DNA from 2 places in the Clostridium cellulovorans 743B genome. Region 1 is predicted to be linked to the other one. Evidence: riboswitches for the same ligand, from Rfam matches in the RefSeq annotation. Region 1 holds a riboswitch; the other holds the start of a gene.

What was found. Region 1 has a riboswitch for S-adenosylmethionine ahead of CLOCEL_RS17345 (trans-sulfuration enzyme family protein). Riboswitches for the same ligand answer to the same signal wherever they lie in the genome.
Region 2: linked by a shared signal. The riboswitch ahead of metK (methionine adenosyltransferase) and the one ahead of CLOCEL_RS17345 (trans-sulfuration enzyme family protein) in region 1 are both predicted to bind S-adenosylmethionine.

Annotation. Positions count from the first base shown of each region.
Region 1 is NC_014393.1:4,248,938-4,253,743, reverse strand. Features, by position in the region: gene CLOCEL_RS17350 (MalY/PatB family protein) at 1-628, opposite strand, end outside; gene CLOCEL_RS17345 (trans-sulfuration enzyme family protein) at 776-1,909, opposite strand; SAM riboswitch class I at 2,092-2,194, opposite strand; gene cysK (cysteine synthase A) at 2,693-3,628, shown strand; gene CLOCEL_RS17335 (IS982 family transposase) at 3,987-4,806, opposite strand, start outside.
Region 2 is NC_014393.1:3,734,840-3,739,645, forward strand. Features, by position in the region: gene recD2 (SF1B family DNA helicase RecD2) at 1-542, opposite strand, end outside; gene metK (methionine adenosyltransferase) at 968-2,143, opposite strand; SAM riboswitch class I at 2,220-2,319, opposite strand; tRNA gene CLOCEL_RS15225 (tRNA-Tyr) at 2,470-2,554, opposite strand; tRNA gene CLOCEL_RS15230 (tRNA-Thr) at 2,558-2,633, opposite strand; tRNA gene CLOCEL_RS15235 (tRNA-Val) at 2,641-2,716, opposite strand; gene yyaC (spore protease YyaC) at 3,011-3,538, shown strand; gene mreB (rod shape-determining protein) at 3,763-4,785, opposite strand.

The DNA of each region.
Region 1 (4,806 bases):
TAAAGATAAAGTCAGCATGAATTTCGTCTGAAACTACTATAACATTATGCTTTACACATATATCGCCTAATTTTATAAGTTCTTCTTTAGTCAAAACTCTTCCTACTGGATTATGGGGATTGCATAATAGAAAAAGTTTAACTTTATTATCGATTATCTTTTTTTCAAAATCCTCAAAGTCTATTTCATATTTTCCATCATTATAAACAAGACTGTTATTTACAAGAATTCTTCCATTAAGTAAAACTGTACTTGAAAATGGATAGTAAACAGGTTTTTGTATAAGTACTGCATCACCTTCTTCAGTAAAAGCACGAATTGCTGTATTTATGGCAAAGACAACTCCAGGTGTTTTTACCAGCCATGGTTTATGAACTTCCCAATTAAATGAAGTTTTGAACCAATTTTGCAGGGTTTCAAAATAATCGTCTTTAGTGTCAGAATAACCGAAAATGCCATGATTACTAGCTTCCACTAATGCATTTATTACCTCGGGAGGAGTTTTAAAATCCATATCTGCTACCCAAAGGGGTAAAAGATCCTCAGGCATTCTTCTTTCTTTTGCAAAATCATATTTAAGGGAATTTGTATTTTTTCGATCTATTATTTCATTAAAATCATATTTCATATTATCAACTCCTAACACAATTTATTATCTCAGGTAAATCATAAAATAAAAGTTATTTCAAGTTATAATTACAAAGATTTGTAGTTATAACTTGAAAAAGTGTACTTATAGTTGGAGGCTTTAAAAGTTAAAAATCTAGATAAAATCTTAACTTAGTGCCTGTTCTAAATCTTTTATTAAATCATCAGCAGATTCAATACCAACAGAGAGACGAAGAAAACATTCGTTTATGCCCTTGGATTCTCTTTCTTCCTTTGGTACGTCAGAGTGGGTTTGTAACATAGGATAAGTTATCAGAGTTTCTACCCCTCCTAAGCTTTCAGCATACAATATTAGATTTACTTTTTCTAAAAGTTGTTTTGCAGTTTCTTCATTTTCAACTTCGAAGGAGATCATTGAGCCAAAGCCTCTACTTTGATTTTTAGAAATTTCATATCCAGGGTGCTCAGGTAAGCCTATATAGTAAACTTTTTTAACTTTAGGCTGTCTACACAGCCAATCAGCGATAATTTTTGCGTTCTCCTGTTGCTTTTCCATACGAATTGATAAGGTTTTGATTCCTCTAATTAATAACCAACTGTCAAAAGGAGAAAGGGATGCACCAGTAGTTTTACTTATTACTCTTAGTTTTTCTAGAATATCTTCGGTAGAAGCTACTAAAAAACCTGCAAGAGTATCATTATGGCCACTTAAAAATTTTGTTCCGCTGTGGACTACGATGTCTGCTCCAAGTAAAATTGGATTTTGAAGATAAGGAGATAAGAAGGTATTATCTACAATTAATAATAAGTTATGTTTTTTAGTAATTTCAGCAACTGCTTTAATATCTGTAACTTGCATTGTAGGATTTGATGGGGTTTCGATAAATATTGCTTTTGTAGTTTTTCTAATATATTTTGTTAAGTCTGTATCTTTTGAAGTGTTGACTACATCAAACTCAATTCCGTTCTTCTTTGAGATAAGACTAAACAATCTGTGAGTTCCCCCGTATAAATCATCGCTTATGATAAGGTGATCTCCAATTGAAAATAACTCCATAAGTGCTGAGATTGCTGCCATTCCTGTTGAAAAAGCTACAGTTCCTTTTCCCTGCTCTAGGTCTGTTATTATATTTTCAAGGTGCTCTCTTGTAGGATTTTGGAGCCTTGAATAATCATAACCTGTACTTTCGCCAACAGCTGGGTGAGCAAAAGTTGCAGATTGATATATAGGCACGCTTATAGCACCTGTATAATCTAAATTTTTTCTATTACCGTGAATACATACTGTTGTGATATCCATAAATAATTCTCTCCTTCTTATAAAAGTATGAACATTTTTTCGAAATTATGTTCCTAGATATTTAAAAATTAAATTAGTTTTTACATCATAATAATTGAAAATATTTATATAGTTAAAAAAAGTCCCCATCTGGTTAAAGATGGAGACTTTTTTACAAAAATCCGTTTATATGAAAATATCCATCCTCATCTCTCAGATTTAAATCTGCTGGATTTAGCACCATCACTATAAAGCATGGTTGCTGAAACGTCATAGGGCCAGTCCCTCAGTTTCTCTTGATAAGGCATATTATTAAGTTTTAAAGATAAATGTTATTTCATAGTAATGTTATAAGTTTTATATGTTTAATTATAATTGCAAACTTAAAGTATGTCAATAAAGAATTTCCATAAGTTATATTGTTTTTTAAGACGTTAGTATATTTTTTTCATGAGACTTAAATAATAAAACTTATATGAGGTTTTTGATAAAGAATCTCTATAGGGTATATACATTTCTTAATACGTCCATAATGCTCGGCTAAAATTTAATAATGCAACTTATCTATATGTTAAAAGATTATTAGTTTTTAGAAAAAAATAATAAAAATCAGAGTGTTTAGATAATAATAATTGCATAGATATATGGTATTAAAAGATTATTTAAAAAAATACAAAACATAGTAAACATATATGAAAGATATTTCCTTATTGACATATAATGATATTAGATTTATAATTAATCCATACTAAACCTATAAGAATTATAAAATGGATTTATAAAAGTATGAAGGAGTGAATGTTTATGTCTAAAGTTTATAAAAGTATTACTGAGTTAATTGGAAAGACTCCATTAGTAGAATTAAAAAATTACGGTAAAGTAAAAGGTATAGATGCTTCTATAATCGCTAAGATAGAATTTTTTAATCCAGCAGGAAGTGTTAAAGATAGAATTGCAAAGGCTATGATAGAGGATGCGGAAACTAAAGGTCTTTTAAAAGAAGGCTCAGTTATAATAGAACCTACTAGTGGTAATACAGGAATTGGCCTTGCATCTGTAGCTGCTGCAAGAGGATATAGAATTATTTTAACTATGCCAGACACAATGAGTATAGAAAGAAGAAATCTTTTAAAAGCCTATGGTGCTGAACTTGTATTAACAGAAGGTGCAAAGGGAATGAAAGGTGCAATAGAAAAAGCTAAGGAACTTGGAGAAGAGATTCCAAATTCATTCCTCCCAGGACAATTTGTAAACCCTTCTAACCCTAAAATTCATAGAGAAACTACAGGACCGGAAATATGGGAGGACATAGATGGAAAAGTTGATATTTTTGTTGCTGGTATCGGAACAGGTGGAACTATAACAGGCGTTGGAGAATTCTTAAAATCAAAGAATCCTGATGTAAAGATTGTGGCTGTAGAACCAGCAGCTTCACCAGTACTTTCAAAGGGTACACCAGGACCGCATAAAATACAAGGCATTGGTGCCGGGTTTGTACCAGATGTTCTTAACAAGGGAATATATGATGAAATAATAACTGTAGAAAATGAAGATGCTTTTGAAACAGGACGCGCTATTGCGAAAATAGAAGGAATATTGGTCGGAATTTCATCAGGAGCAGCTCTTTGGGCAGCAACTGAGCTAGCAAACAGACCTGAAAATCATGGAAAGAACATCGTAGTTCTTCTTCCTGATACTGGTGAAAGATATTTCTCAACACCTCTTTTCGCAGAAAACTAAAACTAATAACAGGAAGATAGATGCAGTGGCAATAAATGCATCTATCTTTTTATGTTTATAAGAAGATAATGCGTAAGAAATAATTGAGAAATTTTTAAGAGATATCAGTTTTATTGATAAAGAGACCTGAGCAGTAAAGCGTCCAATAACTATGTCAAATAGTTATGAGTTTCCATGTAATCCTACATAAATAAATTGGAGTGGTACAGGAAAATGAGCTATATACAAGAAATGGTGGTTCAAATCAATAGTTAAATTAACCTGTTGTGCTAGCAGATAAGTTTTCATTAAAAGGATATTTATACCATGATTTTAGGCAGTCCTATCCTATTGTCTCATATACTGTTTTTGGAAATTATTATCCGAATACTAATTCTTTAATCTTTGATATTTCTATACCTATATTAAAAAATTTATTTATAAAATAGCAAAGATTATGAGCTAATATTTTATTTGATATTCTTGTGGCAAATCCCCAAGTTGATTTTGTAAGAACCCTCTGCATATTTAATTGCTCGGAGAGCTGAGAAAAAGTAGTTTCTACTCTACGACGAGCCTTGAATATCAACTGCCTAAAAGGTTTTAAAAGTTTAGTTTTACTATTGTTACGATTTATTGTTAAAAGACGAATGTACCTTGTTTCTTTTAATTGCGAAGCAACTTTTTGACCTATATATCCTTTATCACCTATTAGTATATCAATCTCTGAATTAGCTGTGAGTTCCCAGACGACATCTCTGTCATCAATATTTGCTGCTGTTACAGTAAAATCTGTGATATAGCCATCGAGGGCTACTAAAGCATGTAATTTGAATCCATAATATGTTTCTTTTTTCGAAGCGCATCGCCCGTAGGCAGCCTCCGGCTTAAAAGCTTTATGGAAATGAGCTCTCCCAAACTTACACACAGGAATTGGCATACTATCTGCAATTCTCATTCGGTCATATTGATAGTTAAGAAATTTCGTTAACTCTTTACGAATTTCATCAATGACTCGAAATAATGACTTTCTAACTCTATGAAACCTCGGCCTACTACAAAAGTTGGGAAATAAGTCTCGTAGGTTTTTAGAGCAAAATCCAAACCATGCTTTTTCAGAGTCAATGGTTAAGAGTTCACCTACTAAAGAAATCGTAATTATTTCGCTATCAGTCATTACTGATTTAGCGATGTTACGA
Region 2 (4,806 bases), 510 kb from region 1:
AATATGTAAGGATTATTTTTCACCATTTCTATAGCTGCATTGCCAAATCTTTTATAAATCTTATTGCATTGAGTTGGGGTGACTCCATAAGTTTGAAGAAACACCATTATAGCTCTTATATCTCTTTGAGTAGCAAAAGACTCAGCTATGACCTTGATTTTCTTTGCGCCTATTCCTTCAATTTCTTTAAGCCGTTCAATATCTTCTTCCATAATTCTCAAAGCATCATTTCCAAAATGCTGAACTATTTTTCTCGCTGTCACTGGTCCTATTCCTTGAACTACTCCTGAAGAAAGATATCGTTCAATACCAATAACAGAATCCGGTAATACCTCTTCACATTCCTCAACCTTAAACTGCTGTCCAAATTTCTTATGATTAATCCATTGACCTTTAAGCTTTAAGGTTTGACCTTCTACTATATAAGGTATAACCCCTACAATCGTAGCTTTATTATCGTCATATTTAATTGTTGCAACTACATATCCATTATCTTCATTTTGAAAGACAATAGCTTCAACAGTACCTTGAATTTCTATCATTTCACTCACCTTAGCTCATTTTGTCCCATATGTAACATCAAGCACCTCTCATTTAGCAGTTTGTTAATTTCCAATACTACATACAAACTTATTTATTCAAATAAGTATGCTAAGATGCAACATATACACTCTGTTTAATAACCTGATCATATTTATAATTATACCACAACTATACTTATCTATTTAAAGAGTTCATATTTGAGCCTCTACCAATTATTTATAGTTCCTCAAATTTAATTTTAAAATCTTTGAAGAATTCCATCTTTAACCTTCTACCCTTGATGCTTTTTACATACTCAATCTAAACTAATCTTTTTTTAATACACCATAGCTTTATTAGATGCTGATAATTCCAATTTTCCACATAAAAAATAAGGCTAGCAAGAGGAAATTTCCACCTTGCTAGCTTTGATTTTTTATTTATTTTATAATAATGCTTTTATCTCTTCAACTTTGTTTAATTGTTCCCATGGAAGATTTAAATCTGTTCTTCCGAAATGTCCATAAGCAGCTGTTTGCTTATAAATTGGTCTTCTTAAATCTAATTGTTTTATGATAGCACCTGGTCTTAAATCAAATACTTTACCTATTATTTTAACAATTTTATCATCTGAAATTTTTCCTGTTCCAAAAGTATCAACTTCGATAGATACTGGATGTGCAACTCCAATTGCATAAGCAACTTCAATTTCTAACTTTTCTGCCACCCCTGCTGCTACTAAATTCTTAGCAACCCATCTTGCAGCATAAGCAGCTGATCTGTCAACCTTAGTTGGATCCTTTCCAGAGAAAGCACCACCACCGTGTCTTCCATAACCACCATAAGTATCAACTATTATCTTTCTTCCTGTAAGGCCTGTATCCCCTTGTGGCCCACCAATAACAAACTTTCCTGTTGGGTTAATGTAATACTTAGTTTGATCATCTAAAAGATTTTCTGGAACTACAGCTTTTATAACATGTTTCATTAAATCTGTTCTTATTTGCTCTTGAGTAACTTCAGGACCGTGTTGTGTTGAAATAACAATAGCATCAATTCTTACTGGTTTATTGTCTTCATACTCAACAGTAACTTGAGTTTTTCCATCTGGTCTTAAGTAATCCAAGATTCCTTCTTTTCTAACTTCTGTTAATCTTCTTGATAATCTGTGAGCCATAGCAATTGGCATAGGCATATATTCTGGAGTTTCAGTAGTAGCAAAACCAAACATCATTCCTTGATCTCCTGCTCCTACAGATTCTATTTCATCAACACTAGTTCCTCTAATTTCTAACGCTTCATCAACACCCATAGCAATGTCTGCTGATTGTTCATCTATAGATGTAAGAACAGAACAAGTTTCACAATCAAAACCATATTTTGCTCTAGTGTATCCAATTTCTCTTACAGTTTCTCTTACAAGCTTAGGAATATCAACATAGCATGAAGTTGTAATTTCCCCCATAACCATAACCATTCCTGTAGTAGTTGCAGTTTCACAAGCAACTCTTGCCTTAGGGTCTTTTTCTAATATAGCATCAAGCACTGCATCGGATATCTGATCACACATTTTATCTGGATGTCCTTCAGTAACAGACTCAGAAGTAAATAATCTTCTCATAGTATAACCTCCTAATTTTTAATCTATATAATATATAAAAAAAACTCTTCGTAAGAAGAGGTAATAATTACATTTCCCCTTATCTTGCAAATTAAATCGCAGGAATTGGCACCTTAGTGATTTCACTGGTTGCCGGGTTTCATCGGGCCTTTTCCCTCCACCTCTCTTGATAAGTACTTTTATTTTATTTTCAACAATTACGATTCTATCATATCGAATAGATATTTGTCAATATTTATTAAAACAAACAATTTAATGTATTTTTTTAAAATACAGGTAATTTTTTCATACAATAAAAAAAGATACTAACAAATTAGCATCTTTTTTGGTGGAGGATGATGGATTCGAACCATCGAAGTCAGAGACAACAGATTTACAGTCTGCCCCCTTTGGCCGCTCGGGAAATCCTCCGTGTGGTGCTGGCAACAGGACTTGAACCCGTAACCTGCTGATTACAAGTCAGCTGCTCTACCAATTGAGCCATGCCAGCGTATTAATGGTGGGAACAACAGGGATCGAACCTGTGACCCTCTGCTTGTAAGGCAGATGCTCTCCCAGCTGAGCTATGCTCCCATTTATACTCTTACACCATTTCGTCTGCACTCTCGTGCCAACATAAGATAGTATACATTGGTTAAGAAACTTTATCAAGCCGAAAAACACCCATTTAACCTTTTTACATTAATATATCTACCATTTACTATGTTTTTCTTATTTTTAGACACTAACTTACATATTTTTATAATACTTTTCCCTTTATTTTTTTTATAGTTTTTTACGTTTTTCACTAATACAATGATTTTATTTTTGCACAATTCTAATATTAACATTCTTACCAACATATATATGTTAATGGGGGTGTTATAGGTGAAAAAAGCTAGAGCTAATTATTTAAACCAAAGTGCATATTGTGAACTCGGAGATTTTTTAAAAGACCTAATAACTAATGATACTATTATCATCTGTATTGGCACTGATAGGTGTATAGGGGATTGTCTTGGTCCATTGGTAGGTACTTTATTAAAGAAAAAGCTATTCCCCCTGCCAGTTTATGGCACCATAAAGAATCCTATACACGCCCTTAACTTAGAAGAAAGTGTTAAAAGGATAAAATGTCTTCATCCTAAAGCTTCAGTTATAGGAATAGATGCTTGTTTAGGTAGTAGTGATAACATAGGAGAAATTCAAATACGACCATTCCCTATACATCCTGGGAAAGGTGTCGGCAAGACTTTGCCCGATGTTGGTGATATATCCATAATAGGTATAGTTGATAGCTGCGATAATAACGAATTATTCACTAATAGAAATATTAGATTAGACTTAATAATGGATATGGCTGAAGTCATTACAGATACTCTTATTTATGCTTATAGTTTATATAAAAAACTGTAATAAGATATTAACATTTTGAAACAAAATATTTCTCGTCTCTTCTATAACATATTTTTATAATTATTTGCTTTTTTAATCATATAAGTTCCAAAAATAAAACTATGTCTAAAGCTTCATTTAACATTAAGCAATTATTATAAGTTATGAACTACCATTTTGGGAACATATATATTAATAAAACAAGCTATTACATAATGAAAAACTCCATTATGTAATAGCCTTTTTTATTTTATAGCAATATCACTGCCTGTACTATCTAATTTTTCAATATATTTTAGCACCTCACCAGTTCCCAATGCAACACAAGAGATTGCATCTTCTGCAACATATACAGGTACTTTAGTAACCTTTTCAACTAATTTATCAAGCCCGTTAAGTAACGCGCCTCCACCAGTCATATAAATACCTTGTTCTGCAATATCAGATGCAAGTTCTGGTGGTGTTCTTTCTAAAACAGCATGAGCGCAATCAGCAATAGCCATTACTGACTCTGAAAGTGCTTCTCTCATCTCCTCAGAGGTTACTACAATATTCTTTGGCAACCCTGTTATAAGGTCTCTACCTTTTATCTCCATAGTATTTTCAACATCTTTTTTATAAGCTGATCCTACATTTATCTTTAGATTTTCTGCTGTTCTCTCACCAATCATTAGCTTATGCTTTTTTCTTACATACTTTATAATTGCTTCATCAAAAGTATCACCAGCTACTTTTATAGACTTTCTTACAACCATTCCACCTAAAGAAATGACTGCAATATCAGTAGTTCCACCACCAATATCTATAACCATAGTTCCACTAGCATTAGTTATATCTATCCCTGCGCCAATGGCTGCTGCAAGTGGCTCTTCAATAAGCTTTACTTTCTTAGCTCCCGCATTAGTCGCTGCGTCTTTAACCGCTCTTTTTTCAACCTCTGTAGCTTCGCAAGGGATACATATAACTACTCTAGGTGTAGAAATCCTTCTTTTACCAATTGCTTTTTTCATGAAGGCCTTTAACATAACTTCCGTAATGTCGTAGTCTGAAATAACACCATCTCTTAATGGACGTATTGCTACAATATTCCCTGGTGTTCTTCCAATCATTTGTCTAGCCTCTTCACCAACTGCCAAAACTTGTCTAGTCGTTTTATTTACAGCTACTACTGATGGTTCTTTAAGTATTACTCCTTTTCCTTTCATATATACCAAAACTGTTGCTGTCCCTAAATCAATTCCTAGGTCTGTACCGACCTTAAAGAACATAAAACCACTCCTACCTATTAT